DNA from 2 places in the Candidatus Brocadia sinica JPN1 genome. Region 2 is predicted to be linked to the other one. Evidence: riboswitches for the same ligand, from Rfam matches in the RefSeq annotation. Region 2 holds a riboswitch; the other holds the start of a gene.
What was found. A riboswitch is a leader RNA that binds a small molecule or an ion and turns the genes downstream of it on or off. The one in region 2 is predicted to bind cyclic di-GMP.

Region 1 (7,680 bases), 3.3 Mb from region 2:
CGTCAATAATAGCAACAGAGACAAGGATGTGACAGTCACCTTTGAGCTTTCCGGCATCAGGAGCGGAAAAGAAGATGCGGAGTTTACCATTCCCAGAGAAAGCACATTTTTGGCATATATTGATGACACACTTGGCAGGCCAGGTTTTTATACATACAAGGTGGGTGTTAAGAACTCGGGAAGTTCGAAGATCACGTTGATGATGGAAGATAGTGATGATATTAATGATGAGACTGAATAGTCTTATCATCGTTTATAAGTACGGATAATTATGTCGCTCAAGCTGTGACTATGAACGTCAATAAGAAAAGATTCTTAGTCCTGTTTTTGATAAACGTATTAATCGCTGTCCATGTCATTCTATGGTATAAATTTGGCTATCAAAAAGTCGGGACATTTAGTTTGAATGGAATTGTTAGCCTTTTCGGAATGGGCTTGCTAAATTCCGCGGCTGCATTTTTCATTTTTGTAATATTTCTAACGATCTTTTTTGGGAGGCTATTTTGCGGGTGGGGATGTCACTTTGCCTTCTTTCAGGAACTTGCCTTAAAAATTCTTCATAAAGTTGGAATAAATCCGCAAATCATCCACTCCAAAGCAAGTATCATCCAATACGTCTTTCTTCTGAAAACATTAATGGTAATTTTTGAATTTTGGTTTATTTACGGTTATCCCCAGTTTCGCATAGGATTCAATGATACGCAGGTAATGACCGTAGATCTTCCAAGAAATCCTTTCATTATCGTATCCTTTATCGTATTTGATGCCTTTCTGTTTATCTATCTTCTGGGATCGAGGGCATTTTGTAGATACGTGTGCCCTTGGGCACCCATGCTTGCGTTCTTTGATAATTTCAGTTTCTGGCGTATTCGAAAGGTTAATGAGTGCAAGGGCTGTCTGATCTGTACCAGGAGTTGCACTATGGGAATCCCGGTGCATGAGGAGATTGCTCAGCACAATGCTGTCGTAAATACAAATTGTATTCGCTGCCTTGCCTGTAAAAATGCCTGTCCAAATGGTACGTTGAGTTACCGATGGGGGTTAAATGTGATTTCAATTACCCGTCGAATTGAATGGTTGATTCCCAGGCAAGGTAATTATGGCTGGTATTGCGACTTTTTCCTTATCTTCTGTGGATTAATTGTTGCGTATTACACCCAAAAGTGGCTGGGGAGTTTTCAGACATTTCTTGGCGCTGCATGGGGGTTATGCCTGGGTATTTTCATTATGAGATACTTAGAGCGTAAGCACGTACCTATGTCAGAAATTATCCAACAAAAAAGAAAGTTTTTGACCGTGGGTTTGATAACCTTATCAACGCTTGTTTGGTGCTGGGCAACAAATACCCCGCCTGACATCCGTTTCTTATTGAGGGGAAACAGGGCCTTTGATTTAATGGAATATGACAGGGCCATTGCAATTTACAATCAGGCAATTAATGAATATCCCTCCAATTATGAGATTAGAGCCGCTCTTGCGCTGGCGTATAAACAGAAGGGCGATTTTAGTCGTGCAATAACAGAATATAAGATACTCATAAATAGTAATCCCGAAAATGCGGCACTTCACAATAATTTGGGAACAGTTTATTACAGGAATGAAAATTACGATTTAGCTATTGAGCAATACAAGAAGTCTATTCAAATAGATGAACAACTAATGGCCGCGTATGGTAATCTTGGTTTGGTATTTTTAAAAAAAGGGAATGTTAAGGAGGCTATTCCCTTTCTCAGAAAAGTCTTTCAAAATGAAGAAGATGTGGTAAAATGCATTGATATGTTATATAAACCCAATCAGGAACAAACCGGATAGAAAGAGAGGGGCGTTATGGAAAATGTTTATACGTGTGAGACATGTGGTTTGGTAACGACAAATAAAGGTCACCTTTGTAATCCAGTACCCGCCAAGAAGGTTGTTAGTTGCAAATTTTGCGGTACAGTAACTGGTGATCCCCGGCACGTATGTGCACCTCAGATCGTTAATTTAAAGTACATCTGTGATTCATGTGGTCGGCTTGCCTCCAAACGCGACATGCTTTGCCGTCCATCGGCTATACCAAAACAAAAGAAGGCAGTCAAGAAGGCCGTTTCAAAAAAAGTAGGAAAATCTAAAAAATCAAAATAGGTAAGTCGTATTTTATATAGGCGCAGCTTTTTTGCATAGCGTAAAACTGAAATACACGCAGAGACGGCATCGTAGATCTAATCCAAAAATTTATCTATAAGTATAAAGTGAAAGGGGGGGGGCGATCATGCAGCTGCTTTAGTGGTCGGGGCGAGAGGATTTGAACCTCCGACCTCCTGCTCCCAAGGCAGGCGCGCTAGCCAAACTGCGCTACGCCCCGTTGATGAATTTAGTACTGTTCACATCAATTCAAGTTTACGTATTATACGTTTTATATATTGAAATACAAGGAAAAACAATAATTTTTCATGAAAATTCTGGTGTATTATAAAGCGGGAAGAATGGTGAAACATCAGTGTAAATATTTTTGTAAGGGTTAAACTGGTAAGGCCATATTTTCCGGCAGGTTAGGTCGATTTACGGCTTTGTAATATTTTCCTTGACATAGAACGTTATAAGATTAAAATAATTGCTAAATAAAAGCTATTTTCAATAAATCATAGTATACTTTCAGATAAAGGCAAACCCTGGGTAACCAGGGGACGCAAAGTAAAGGATCTTTAAAATATTTTCCTGCTATGACAGGAAAAATATAAAGACAGCCTTACTGCCGAAGATGTTTCATAGAATATCTTTGCAGTAAGGCTGTCTTTGTTTGTGGATTGAATATGTCAAAATATAAATATTTGGAACAATATTGTACAGAGTTTTGTTTTGTAAATCGATTGTAATTTACTTTTCCTAACCTTTTGAGGAGTTCATGATGAGTGTCCAGCATAAAGAAAAATCAAAGCGTAAAACCTTAAAAAAATACAATGAAAAAAACCTTTCTCTAAAAAATGTCTATACTGACAAGGCGGAAAGAAGTTGTCTCATGTGTGGGAAAAAATTTATTAGCAGGGGCCCTCACAACAGGCGATGTCCAAAGTGCAACCAGAAGATAGATCAGGCAGCAGAAAACACGTTCTACATGCCGACAATATATAATAACGATGGCAGTCCTACAGGAGATTTTGCACCAGTCGGTTAAGGGATAGCAGAAGCCTTAATTGCTGTTCGAAAGGGGTTGGGTAATGGATGTTACCTAACCCTTTTTTGTTATCGCCTATTTAGAATTTTACTATTACCTTTTTATGATGAAGCAATTGAATCCTGTACAGACACATGCGCGAGAAATATTTTATGCAGGACTACGAGCGGTAGAGACTGACGTTTGTATGCGCAGGCATATTTGTCTCGCAGGTGGTTTCCTGAAAATGGGGAAAATGGTGTATTATCTTAATACTTATAAGGATATTTATGTCGTTGGATTTGGCAAGGTTAGTGGTTTCATGGCTGTAACGCTTGAAGAATTGCTGGGGGAAAGGATAAAGGCGGGTATTGTTAATGTACGATATGGTTATGATGCTCCATGCAGGATTGTCAAAATTAATATGGCAGGGCATCCGATTCCGGACGAGTCAGGGATAAAAGGCACAATTGAAATCATTCATCTTTTAAGAGATGCAAGGGAAAGCGATCCTGTCATATGTCTGATCTCTGGAGGTGGGTCGGCTTTATTTGAGTTGCCGTACGGAAGCATGTTTCGCAGGTAAAAGGAGGGCGTTTAGTAAAAATGTGTAAGGCTAAGATCGCATCACTAATATTATCAGATGTAGTGGATAATCAACTTGATACCATTGCATCTGGACTGATATCGCCAGACCACAGCACCTTTTTAGATTGTGAAAAGATTTTGAAGAAGTATAAATTGTTTCACAGAATTCCCGTAGCAAATCGAGATTAACGGATTGGAAAATACGGTTGTTCTCAGCGCGGGTACTGATGGTATAGACGGAAACACGGATGCTGCCGGGGCCATTGCAGATGGTGTTACCGTTACGCGTGCAAAGAGATTAGCATCCAGAAGCATATCTTGACGATAATAATTCGTATTCGTTTTTAAAGGGTTGAATGACCAGATCGTTACTGGCCCAACAAAAACAAACGTGATGGATATTATGCTATTGCTTGTCAAATAAATCAGATTATTTTCTTGCGCTTTTACCAAAAAAGTAGTTAATAATCTTTCACAGCACAAAAAATTCAGTGTATTCACACCAACTCAAAAATGTGAGGAACGATGAGAATTCTGTCGGGTTTAAATTTATGCATTATTTTCCTGTGTTGTTGTGTGGGAATATTTATCGGTTTATGCGGATACACATTTTACTATGCAAATGGGGCATCCTATCTATCGAACGATCCGAAGGCTTGCGTTAACTGCCATATCATGCGTGAACAATATGATGGATGGCAAAAAGCGAGTCATCATGCCGTTGCAACATGCAACGATTGCCATATACCACATGAGTTCGTGCCAAAATATATCACAAAACTAAAAAACGGTTTCTGGCATTCGAAGGGTTTTACCTTGCAGGATTTCAGTGAGCCAATTCGGATCCTGTCAAAAAACCGTGCCATTTTACAAAAGAATTGTCTGTATTGCCACGGGGAGTTCGTGAGCGAGATAGCTACTCACCCGGGCAACGATAGGCAAATGTTGGATTGTATCCATTGTCACAGCAGCGTCGGTCACGGTCCGTCGCGCTAGATTGAGGAGAAACAAAGCCATGAATCGTCAATCGCCAGTTCATTTTCGAGCTAGTACGAAGATTTTCTATCTGCTAATAATTGTTGTAGTTGCAGTTGCAACGGTGGGAGTTATTCTTCTGTTAAAAAACGTTACCCGGCGCAAAGAAGAGGCGAAGCAGCATGTATTTCGCGTGGTGGAAGTGACTGAGGATACCGTTGACCCTGTTATCTGGGGTAAAAATTACCCGCGTCAATACGATGGTTATCGCCGGACAGTCGATACAGAACGGACCAGACACGGTGGAAGTGATGCCTTCAATAAGCTTGAAGAAGACCCGCACTGGCGTGAAATCTTTAAAGGCTATGCCTTTGGTGTGGATTATCGTGAGGATCGGGGCCATGCCTACATGCTCTCTGATCAGGATATAACGGAACGGATTAAAATTGTCAAACAACCGGGCGCATGTCTGCATTGTCATTCATCTGTCCTGCCTGCTTACCGGGAGGCTGGCATTCAGGCAGGTATACCTGCGGATAAAGCACATCGGCAAGAGCAAATTATGAAAGGTTTTGAAATAGTCTGTGCCATGCCATATGATGAGGCGCGCAAGATGGTCTCCCATCCTGTCTCCTGTATTGATTGCCATGATCCGGAGACCATGCAATTACGCGTTACCAGGCCTGCCTTTCTCAATGCGATTCGAGAGTTAGCCAGATCGGATTATCCATTACCCCATTTACCCAGCATTGAACGCTGGCGTAAAGAAGGGCGTAAAGCTGAGTATGATGTTAATGTGATGGCGACACGACAGGAGATGCGTTCATTTGCCTGTGGCCAATGCCATGTTGAGTATTACTTTAAAGGCGAAGGGAAACTCTTAACGTATCCCTGGCAAAAAGGTATGAGGGTAGACCAGATCGAAGGCTATTATGATGAAACGGGCTTTAAAGATTGGACTCACAAAGCTACCGGTGCGCCGGTACTCAAAGCCCAGCATCCTGAATTTGAAATGTGGAGTCAGGGGATTCATGCCCGTAGCGGTGTGGCATGTGCGGACTGCCATATGCCTTACAAACGGGACGGAGCAATCAAAATCAGCGACCACAATGTGCGCAGTCCGTTATTGAACGTTTCCAATGCATGTCAAACCTGTCATCATTTTAGCGAATCGGAACTTAAGTCGCGTGTTGAATTGATTCAGGACCGCACAAGAGACTTAATGGTTCGTGCTGAGGTCGCGGTGGTTGCCCTTATTCATGATGTACAACGGGCGCAAGAATCTGGTATACCTGAGGAACAATTGAAAGCGGCGCAAACCTTACACCGTAAGGCGCAGTGGCGACTGGACTTTGTGGCAGCAGAAAATTCAATGGGTTTCCACGCTCCACAAGAAGCCGCACGTATACTGGGTGAAGCAATTGATTATGCGCGGCAAGGGCAGCTTGAGATACTGAAATTACAAACTACGGCAACAGCAAAAGATAAACCTGTAAAGGCCAACTGACAGAGAGATAAAATCCGTCTTGCCAATATTATCAGCCATTGCAGGTATATTTTTAAAACATGAATATAGTTCTTTGCCATTTTACCGTTCCTTAGCGTTAAAATATTAACCATTCTATAGTCTTTTAATTCTTGGGAGTTCCTTATCTGATATGCATTTTTGGGATGACTTAACTTTTCCCTGAAACGTGACTATCTCTTTCAGGAAATCATCCAGATCAATTTTTATTTTTATCCCTTCCAATTTTTTTAAAAGTTTAATGCCTTTTTCGAGAAGTCTTGAAGTTCCGATATAATTTTTCCGTTTGTAGTGATGGAGTGCTACCGCAACCATGATCAATCCTTGAATGAAATATTTTTCGGGTGAGTTTTCAATACCACGCCATTGATCTTCCCATGTTTCATGGGCTTCGAAATAATTCCCTTCATTGAAGAATTTGATGCCTTCCTCAAATTTATCCATGTCTATATTCATAACTGTTACCGTGTTAAAACTTTTTTCCCAATTTTGTTGTGGCTATGCCACGTTAAGGTATTGAGTAAATTCTTTCATACAATGTGTACAATCCTATCTCCTCTCGTAACTTCACCAATAACCATTCCTGGTTCTTTTGCATGTCTAAGATCATCTAAGAGAGTTTCGGCATCTGATTTGGATACCATCAATACCATCCCAATACCCATGTTAAATACACGAAGCATTTCCTGATCATTAACGCCACCTACATTCTGGATGATGTCAAATATCTTCGGAACGTCCCATCTATTTCTTTCCAGCTGAACAGCACAACCTTCCGGTAAGATACGAGGTATATTTTCCAGGAGCCCGCCCCCTGTAATATGAGCCATCCCCTTTACGATCTTCTTAGTCTTATGTTTATTCAACACTTTCAAAATCGATTTCACGTAGATTTTAGTTGGTTTTATCAATTCTGCTCCCAGGGTAGTATTCAATCCGTATTTACTAAGACTCTGGGTTGTTTTCATCTTTGCTTTGTCAAAGAAAACCTTTCTTACAAGAGAAAACCCATTGCTGTGGATACCGCTCGAACTTAAACCTATCACCATATCTCCGGGTTTTATTGTTTTGCCATTGATAATCTTGTCCTTTTCAACGACACCAACCACAAAACCTGCGATGTCATATTCGCTATCATGATAAAACCCTGGCATTTCTGGTGTTTCACCGCCAATGAGGGCGCAACCTGACTGGCGACATCCTTCTGCAATACCATCTATTACTTCGTGCAGGACCTTCGGTACAATCTTGCTACTTGCCAGATAATCCAGGAGAAATAGGGGCTCTGCCCCCAATACAATGATGTCATTTACACACATGGCCACAAGATCGATTCCGATGGTATCGTGTTTATTCATCATAAAGGCAATTTTTAATTTGGTACCCACACCGTCGGTGGAGGAGACGAGTACGGGTTGGCGATATTTCTTAAGTCGAGAATTTAGCGCAAATAGTCCGC
Region 2 (9,768 bases):
ATACAAGCGGCAGGCAATGGGACGATGCGTGTGGATAAAGCATTGTACGCCATCGGTAAAGTTGCAGGTATTGCCAATAATTTCGAGGGCGCCTTTCGGTAACTTGAGCGTTTCATTGCATATATGTTTGCCGCTCCGTGTAAAGATAAATTCATTCTCATACGGCAAGAGCACGGACAACGGCTTCTGTTCGCACCTGCCATCACATTTTTCTATGCATGACATGAAACCAAAATTTGTTGCATAAATTTCATGATACACCGTAAATAGCTTTTCTTTATCCATAAATACTATATTTTTTGTAAAAGTATTATTTTTCCATTCCATACGTCCATGCCAGAATGCTGCCATCCATGTACTTCACATTGCTAAATCCTGCATTTTTTAAGATGCGATAGGCCTGTGCAGCTCGCAGGCCTGCACGGCAGTAAGTGATAATTTCCCCGGAGATGTCGAGTTCATGAGCCCGTGATGCAAGTTTATCCAGGGGAATGTGTTTAGATCCCTTGATATGGCCGCTCTTATACTCTAAGTCTGTCCTTACATCAAGCAATACAAAATCCTCGTTTCGATCCAGCCTTTCTGCAACCTGATGGGGAAGGATGCCCTCCGTCTTTCCAGATAATTTATTGCCCAAAACATTGGCAGCCACAATAATAGCATCCATGGACATGGCGTAAGGAGGGGCATAGGCCAGGTCGAGCTTGGAGATTTGGTCAACCGTTGCGCCAAAAGTAAGAGCTGTTGCGATAATATCAATGCGTTTATCGACCACACCTTCCCCAACGATTTCTGCTCCCAGGAGTTTTTTTGTAGTCTTATCGGCAATGAGTTTGATAATAATGTCCCTTGTCTCAGGGTAGTAATGGGCCTTATCTCCTGCCGGGACAATAGCAGATTCGACCAGAAACCCTTCCTTTACGGCCTCCCGCTCGGAGAGACCTACCTTTCCGACATTCAATTCAAAAATCTTTACAATCAAGGTCCCCAGGACACCCCTAAAGGTATCAGAGCCACCTGTTGCATTGATAGCGGCAACACGTCCCATTTTGGCTGCTGTTGAACCTAACGCAATCCACGCTGGTTTGCCAGTTACTAAATGGATATTTTCTGCGCAATCCCCAACAGCATATACCCCAGGGATGTTTGTCTCCATACGCTCATTTACCTTTATGGCCCGTGCTGTGCCAATCTCTATACCAGACTCCTGAGCCAGTTTGATATTGGGTTTTATGCCGATGGAGAGAATAACCATGTCTGCAGGCAACTGCCGTTTGTCAGTAATAACTTTTATTACCGTATTGTCATTTCCCTCGAAGGACTTTACACCATCCGATGTGATGATCTCGATGCCTTTTCCCATTAAGTACTTCTGAACAATTGATGCCATATCCTTGTCCAGCGGGGGCAAGATTTGATCCAGGAGTTCAACAACGGTCACCTTAATACCTCGCAGAACCAGATTTTCCACCATTTCCATACCAATAAGTCCGCCACCCACGATTACAGCGTTTTTTACCTGCCCGCCATCCACAAAAGCCCGTATCTTTAATGTGTCATCAATCGTTCTTAACGTAAAGATGTTATTCAGAGAAATGCCTGGGAGGGGAGGAACAATGGGTTGTGCCCCTGTGGCAATGATGAGCTTGTCATAATCGAAGACAAGTTCTTGGCCCTTTTCAATGTCCCTGGCCCTTACCTGTTTGGACATGGTGTCAATGGCCGTTGCCAGATGCCTGGTAAGGACGGTAATGTTATGCATGTTCTTAAAATAGATCGGTTCCCGAAGGATGAGTTTTTTTGAATCCCTGATGATATCCCCGATAAAATAGGGCATGCCACAACCCGCGTAGGAGATGTATTGTTCGTCTGTTATGACAGTAATTTTCATCGCAGGCGACTCACGCCGTGCCTTGGCCGCCGCCTTCATCCCGGCCGCGACACCGCCAATGATTATCAGATGTTTGACATTGTTTACCATAGTTGTCTCAATTCATAGTTTTGCAAAGCCGCATCCAAATCCCCCCTAAAAAGGAAGAGAAAGGGGTTGTAAAATTTGTAAAAAAGAAATTTTTAAAAGGTGGTACTACAAGAATTACTGAGAAGTGTTATTATCATATCAGAAAAGCGTAAAGAAACAATCAAGAAAAATCCACAGTAAACCTTGTATCTTTAACCTGGTATTTTCTTGACAATGCGTTTGTTTGTGGTAGATTTACCCTGAAATTTGCGGATGGTTTTTGCTGATTTCTGAAAAGCAAAAATATACGAAAAGAGCAAAACCCTGGGAGAACAGGGGACGCAAAGGGAGGGTCTTTAGCTTACATGGATGTAAAAAAGACAACCTTACTTCCAAAAAAGATAGCCTTACTGCCGAAGATTTCTATAGAATATCCTGGCGGTAAGGCTTTTTTGTTTTCTTGACGTATCATCAAGAGAAGAAACTAAACTCATATTTTAAGAATCGGAGGGTTTTATGAAGAAGCCAATGATTTTGAAGCAGGGCATTAGGAATGCTTTTAGAGCCATAAAGAAAATTTCTTTGCCTTTCTGTTTGGCCGCGATTATGGGATTCTCTGGATGTAGTTCCCGGGAATTTAAGAGTGGACTGATATATAAAGAATGGACAAGAACCATGTCTGAAGAAGGTATTTTCCCCGTCTTCCCTCCCCGTGAAGATGTGCAGGCAGGAGACATTTGGCTGCTTCCAACACATCCGTATGAAACTGAGTTAATTGAACAGGTAGGGGGATTAGGCAAGGCAGGGATCTGGGTTACCAATGTTCTCTATGAATTAAAATCCATGAATGGTACGTCAACCCTGGCAAATGATTTTTATACAAACCGTTTTTCGTTTCCAAGCACAACGGATGCCATGAAAAAATCCATTTCTAAGGATGAAGCGCACTTGGCGGATGTCTCTATAATGCCGGTTGCAACAAGTGATCAGGATGTTTTTACCGGTGGTGATTGTAACCGGTTAAGGCAAGTGGCTTTTCCCGAATTTACCGTTACCAACATTACGCAAGCCGATGTAAATGCATTAGTCCCGATTGAATATTTAAATGTCGCCCTTGGATTTTCATTGAATAAAATAGGGGAGGTTTCTTTAAAAATTCCCTCAGCAGAGTCTTATGCTATTCCTGCCAGGCTACTTACAGATATTTTCTTTCGAACTGATTCATTAAAACTCGGGAAAGAAAACAATTTTATTCTTGAACCGTATGATTATAAAATTGCAACGAACAGTGCCGAAGGAATTAGAGGAATTTCTGGTATAAACTATATAACTTTGAAGTTGGCCCGGTCACAGTTTAATGAAGCAGGCAGGGAAATATTGGAGAATCGATCTCTATCTGCCGAATTCATTGAAAAGATTAAAAAGGATAGCGATTACATTTGGATAGCGGTAATTAATGAAGTGTATTATGCCAGGGCAATCGATATGAATATTCGGAAAAGAAGGTTTGGCGGTGGCGCCGCAAACGTTCAACCTATTACAACAAAGATGCTGAAGGAATTAGATAGGCTAACAAAGATTAGAGCCTCTAAAGAATCGAAAACCACCGGAACGCAGCCAAAAAAGGGCAAGGAAAAGACAACAATACCACAGGAACCAGAAGCTGAAGGAACTTCAACAGCAGGAGTGGAAACATCAGCGCCATCATTAACTTCTCCCACTATAGAAGACACAGAAGGACGGACTATTGTTGAGAATATAGAGATAACAGAAGAAGATGATGCGTTCTCACTGGCAAAGAAAATAAATGAGTACAACAAAAACTTGGGAAATCAGTCGGTTCCGGGTGGGTCTGTTAACGTGGTGTCTGCCTCAGATACTGCGGTTGGTTTGCGGCGTTTCTTTGATAGGCCTATAGCTGTTGGCGTTCGCGGTGTGATTTTCAAGGTGAATCTCAAAAAATCTACAGAGAAAGAATTATATATAGAATCAATAGAGGTAAATCGTTTAAATTGAGGCGGGCTTAGCGGTGTAACAGAATAATATTTCCATCATTGCTTGTGGAGTATAGTTCTGTTCACCAATGAAATCTATTGCGGGTCTATAAATGTACGCTTGGAAGATAACCGGCGTTATCATAGTTAATGGGGGGATTCTTTTCGGATTGATTCAGCAACCGGGAGAGTAACAATGAGAAAACATATTTTTGTCAGCGTGCTATTTTCAATATCAATTATTACCGGATGCACGGGCAATAAAATGCAAACAAGAAACATTTACGAAAACACCAAAATACAAACGTATCTGGCTTATAGTGACCTTGCCCGGATATCACATCTCTCATTAAAAAACGATGGTTATCTTATTGGTATTGAAAAAAGGGAAAGAGAATCATTGGGAGGAATTCCACAGCGGCATTATCCGGACCGATTTTCACTCATTCCTGAATTAGATGAAAATAGTGAAAACAGTCAAATTAAGGAGGCGATACAGAAAAGAAATAAAAATTTTGTGAAATATACAAAGTACTGCACGGCAATGTTAATAACTCATATTGCGCGTTATTTTGAAGAACCGGATAACAGTCCTTTTAATACACACAGAAAGCCATACTTTCTTTATAATGCCTATGACGTTTATAAGAATGATAACTTAAATTACGAGGATGGATATGAGGCGCTTGAACGCTTAAAAGAAAGGCTGGTAAGTGATTTAACGGAAAAAGTGCAGGCATGGCGTAAAGAGCCGGAAAAGCAGGAAAGGCCATATTCTCACATTATTGTTTTTCCTATGGGTTGGAATAACAATCAGCAGGAATCAATATATCGCTATAATACCATACTTGATAATATTAAAGAGGTTGCCAGGAAAGAGCAAAACGATTGCTTTAAACCTCTTGTAATTGGTTTTACATGGCCTTCCGTATGGTTCGGAATAGAAAATAGTTGGCTGAAAAAAAACACCTCATTTCTTTTCAGTTATTTTACCAAATAAGACGATGCGGATGAAATTGGATGTACGCTGGCAAATTGGATTATTCATAACGTTGTATTGCCGGCAAAAGAAGAATTTAAGGACTATTGTGAGAAAGAATATAAAAAAGATTTTAGTCCCGGGATTGTTGCCATAGGTCACAGCATGGGAGCGCGTCTCCTTTCTCAGGCAATTTTTAGTAAGGAATATATAAAACCTGAATTGCGCAATAGTTCATCAGAATCACACGTGGATCTTTTTATAGGATTACAGGGGGCGTTCAGCGCAAAAAGGTTTGTTAAAGAAGAAGGATGGGAAGGCTCTCCTTATGCAGCATTTAACGAGTATCCTACTGTTTTCACACTGACAACGTCCCGATATGACCTGGCAAATCAAACCGCACGTTTTATTACCGGCGCGCGGCATGTGGGCGGCAAATATGGTTTAGCGTATGCAAGGAAAGAAAAAACAAAGATGTATTTCGGGTAATCGAATGGACAAATAATTACAAAACAGATTTGGAGAAATTATCATCGATACCGAAAGAAGATAAGAGAAAAGTAATAATGATTGATGCAAGTATTATCGTCGACGGGTACAATTCAAACAAGGGAGCAAATAAACCACCTGATGCTCATAATGATATTTTAGATAAAGACATGGGGCAATTAATTTGGTTACTTATGAAAAGCATTGCCCCATGTACTCTTTCTTAACAACATCGTTCTGCATTTTTTCTTGACAATTTTTCTTGTCATACTACAATGCTGTCTACTTTAAAATTGCCAACTTTCAGGAAAATACAAGAGTATGAATATGAAAAATCCATGCAGGGCAGATGTCTGTTATTCTTTAAAATCGGTTTGCAATGGTTTAACTTTTTCTCTGTGTATTTTTTTAATCACCTGTTACGGATGCGGTAAGAAAGAGGATGCGGTTGAAAAACCTGTGGAATTTAAAGAGATTATTTCAACGCCCGTTGAAGAGCAGCAGTTGCCACCTGTAGTCAGGGAAGAAACTCCCGCCGTTGAGGTTGAGCGATCTCCGCTGGTTGTACAAACTCCTCAAATTGTCCAAACTCCGCCTGTTACGTTGCCTGTTGTTAAGCCGGTTACGGCTCAGGACCTTTATAGCGAAGGTTTAGAACTCTTTAATCAGGGTCGGTTAGAAGAGGCCGTTGAGTCCTTTAACAAGGCAACAGAGATGGATGCCACGATGGTCGATGCATATAAAAAGAAAGCTTTGGCTTGTAACAAACTTGGTATGACGAATGAGGCAATAACTTCCTTTAAAAAAGTGATTGAATTAAATCCCAATGATTCTGAAGCGTATCTCCACCTGGGAAGTTTTTATGTTAAGAGGCGGATGGCTGGTGATGCTATCGTCGCGCTTGAAAGATATGTAGCATTGAATCCCAATAATGCCGGGGTTTATTATAATCTGGGTTGTCTTTATGGTGAAAAGAAACTTTTTGATAAGGCGGCAGTATGTTACCGGCAGGCCCTGAAAATCAATCCCAGCTATGACGATGCTTATTATAATCTCGGGGTTATTTACAATGATAAAGAGATGTTTGATGAGGCCATTGAGGTTTTCAAGAAGATTGTAACCATAAATCCTAAAAATCATGAAGCACGATATAATCTCGCGTTTGCTTACAATAAAAAGGGATTATATAACGATGCAGTTGTCACGTGCGAGAAATTGCTGGAACTGGACCCCGGGAATGCCAATGCACATCTTCTGCTGGGTGATACTTATAATAAGCTGGGCAAATTGAAAGAAGCTCAGGATGAATATGACATGTACAAGAAGTTACTCTTTATTAAATAAAATCGAGCTTGAATTCAACCGTGAAAACTGTATTTATAGCCTTCTGCCTGTTGCTCATATCAAATATTGCATATCCCGTTTTTGCCATTCTGGCACAGGGGACCCAAACAAACTCAATGAGTACTACTCAGCAGGTGCAATCCTCGCCGGTTCCTCCCCCAGAGCTTCCGCCAACGCCACGGTCAAAACTTGAAATTATTCAATACATCCTCTTGCCCTTTGCCATTGGTGCATCCATCTGGTTACTATTGCGCTTAGAAAAGATGGAGAGGGAGGAAAGAAAGGGAGACGAGAGGTAATAGGATCATCTACATAGCCCCTTCTCACCGGATTGTTATCAATCTTCATTTCTGTAGCATCATTGCTTCCGATTGTATTCGTTATGGATGAAACCCTTCCTGCCATAATTGGTACATTCTATCGTCTTTAAATGTTTTCTTTTCCACTTGAAGGTTACAAAGTATGGGCTGAGGTCGTGAAAACATTTATATCGACTTCTCATATTTCATTATTCTGTGTGGGACGCTGAGCGTCCAGTGTCTCGTTCTCACGCAGAGCGTGTGAACGAGAGGAAGTACTTAATGATGCACTATGAGCGATATTATTCCTATGAGGATCAGTATGCCACCGATGATTTCTTTTTCGTAATCTTCGATGCTGCAGAGGTGGATTTTCTTTACACCGGTATAGGCCAGGGTGGTCAGCGCTAACATGCCTGAGACGGTTGTTGCAGACAGGATGATTGAGAGTAACACGAGCGTGCTCCAGCTGAAGGTGCTGGCGGCAAGAAAGAGAGGTAACGCAGCGACACAAGGCGAGGAGCTTAACATGGCGAATAATGAGATGGCAATGGTCTTGTCTGAGAATTTTGAGTGGTTGTGGTTATGCGTACCGTGCCTTAATCTGCCTACAATGACAAAGGTAATACCGAGTACGATTAAGATAATACCTGCCAGGGGTTCTGCAATGGTTTCAGCGTATTTGGTTATGTGAAATCCAAGAAAGGCGATAATGAAACCCAGGAGGGTCGTCGTTATTGAGTGACCCAGTCCTGCTATTGCAGTGATGAGGATCGTTTTTGTCAAGCTCCACTTTTGCCCCTTTCCTATCAGTGCGAAGGGCATCCAATGATTCGGCATGATGGCATGGGTTAGTGCAATGAAAAAGGTTGCCCCGATAAGACTGATTGCTGTGTTTTGCATGAACAAAGGCCTTTAACCACAGAGGTCACAGAGAAAAAAGCTTAAATACTAAATTTAAGCTTTAAAGACAACAGAAAAATAATACATGAAAGATAAAGGGTAAAAAATCAAATATACATGTCAAAAGGTAAAATTATTTCGATTTTAATCCGGATGATGCATCTTCTGAAAGACGGTCATAAAGACCTTTTTTGCTGGATCCGACAACATAGACATTATCCTTTCTATTTCCCCAAATACCCAGCAGGAAATAGTTGGTGCCGCTGTCCTGTTTGTTCCATTTTGTGCCATCATAAAAAAGTATGGTACCGTTGTCTCCTACAGCGAAAATGGTATTATGATCAATGCCCCATATCCTCCTCAGCCAGTTATCCGAACCGCTTGCCTGCCGTGTCCAATTCCTTTTGTTATAATGAATGATAAAACCGTCCGCGCCTGCAATGAATACGTTTTTTGAATCTGCTGTCCAGACACTCGTCAGCCTGTTATTGCTGTTATGAATGGGTTTTGTCCATTTCTTCCCATTATAATGAAGCGTAATACCATAGTCTCCCACTGCCCAGACATTGTCCTTGCCGTTGCCATGGATTCCATAAAGCCAATTGGTAGTCCCGCTATTGTGTTCACTCCATTTCTCCTCATTATGATGCAATATCTTTCCCAAAGTGCCCACAACAAACAGGTATTTTTCGTTAGAACCCCACACGTCACTTAGCCATTCACTTATACCAACGTCTTGTTTTTTCCATGCCGTGCCGTTGTAACGGAGAATAGTGCCATAATCTCCTGAAATGTAGATATTGTTTGGGCTATTACCCCAAATTTTGTTCAACCGGTAAGGAGTACGGCTTTCCTGGCTCGTCCATGATTTTCCATTATAATGGAGTATGGCCCCTTGCGCGCCAACTGCAAAGATGTTGTTGTCATCAAATCCATAAATGTCATCAAGCCACGTATTGAATTTGTGATAGACAGGGCTCCATGTCTTCCCGTCGTAATGTAATATGACACTATCACACATGTCCAATTCCAAGGGCTGCATTTCTAAACCCCACTCATTTGCAAGGGTGGAACCGATTGCAAGAAAATGGTATAGAGCAAAAAGAGTACAAAGAGAAAGGGTTGTAACGATTTTCATAGGGTTTAAAAAATAAGACTTTTGATTGCTTCCGTTCTGTGTTTCCGCAAATTATTACAATCCAACAATGGCAATCTGTGCACGATCGGCAGCCTGGATGGTCTCTTCGACATCCAGAATGAGCGTTTTTTCAGCTTCAAGGGCGAGGACGGATGCAGAGGATTCTTTTAATGTTGTAACAGTTTCCAGTCCTACGGTAGGAATATCAAATCGCGGGTCAAAATCATGTTTACTGACCTTAATGACAACAATATTCTCTTTCCCAAGATTTCCACCCCGACGGATAGCTTCATCAGTGCCTTCCAGGGCTTCAACTGCTAAAATAACCTTTTCTTTTATCACGATGCATTGCCCAATGCCAAGCCTTGCGATTTCTTTCGCAATGTGCCATCCAAAGTGAACGTCTTCCAGTTCCTTTTCTGTGGGTTGTCTTTTCGTCAATGTGCCCTTTTGGGCAAGCAGTTGCGGTACATAGAGGGTGGAATTTTGCAATTCAATACCGTCTTTCAATAATTCATTGGCGACAGCGCCAAGCAATGAGTGATCGTCCCTTTTTTTTACATGTTTATACCAGAGGTTAATTGTTCTTAAATCAGGCAGGAAACGAAGATTCCTCCAGGAAGAGAACATGTTGGTTTTCTTGAGTCCGCCAGCCATGACGG

Region 1: another riboswitch for cyclic di-GMP. It lies ahead of BROSI_RS17605 (hypothetical protein); the one in region 2 lies ahead of BROSI_RS02580 (hypothetical protein).

What each region holds. Positions count from the first base shown of each region.
Region 1 is NZ_BAFN01000001.1:3,828,154-3,835,833, forward strand. Features, by position in the region: gene BROSI_RS17585 (hypothetical protein) at 1-241, shown strand, start outside; gene BROSI_RS17590 (tetratricopeptide repeat protein) at 292-1,812, shown strand; gene BROSI_RS17595 (hypothetical protein) at 1,828-2,124, shown strand; tRNA gene BROSI_RS17600 (tRNA-Pro) at 2,267-2,344, opposite strand; cyclic di-GMP riboswitch class I at 2,634-2,739, shown strand; gene BROSI_RS17605 (hypothetical protein) at 2,885-3,154, shown strand; partial or broken gene BROSI_RS17610 (DUF4147 domain-containing protein) at 3,342-3,910, shown strand; gene BROSI_RS19360 (MOFRL family protein) at 3,915-4,043, shown strand; gene nrfH (cytochrome c nitrite reductase small subunit) at 4,247-4,717, shown strand; gene BROSI_RS17615 (ammonia-forming cytochrome c nitrite reductase subunit c552) at 4,737-6,203, shown strand; gene BROSI_RS17620 (DUF309 domain-containing protein) at 6,318-6,677, opposite strand; gene purM (phosphoribosylformylglycinamidine cyclo-ligase) at 6,752-7,680, opposite strand, start outside.
Region 2 is NZ_BAFN01000001.1:560,658-570,425, reverse strand. Features, by position in the region: gene BROSI_RS02590 (YkgJ family cysteine cluster protein) at 1-327, opposite strand, end outside; gene BROSI_RS02585 (FAD-dependent oxidoreductase) at 311-1,981, opposite strand; cyclic di-GMP riboswitch class I at 2,266-2,378, shown strand; gene BROSI_RS02580 (hypothetical protein) at 2,477-3,976, shown strand; gene BROSI_RS02575 (alpha/beta hydrolase) at 4,151-4,954, shown strand; gene BROSI_RS02570 (hypothetical protein) at 5,012-5,422, shown strand; gene BROSI_RS02565 (tetratricopeptide repeat protein) at 5,744-6,766, shown strand; gene BROSI_RS19630 (hypothetical protein) at 6,883-7,065, shown strand; gene BROSI_RS02555 (hypothetical protein) at 7,345-7,968, opposite strand; gene BROSI_RS02550 (WD40/YVTN/BNR-like repeat-containing protein) at 8,102-9,010, opposite strand; gene BROSI_RS02545 (LpxI family protein) at 9,161-9,768, opposite strand, start outside.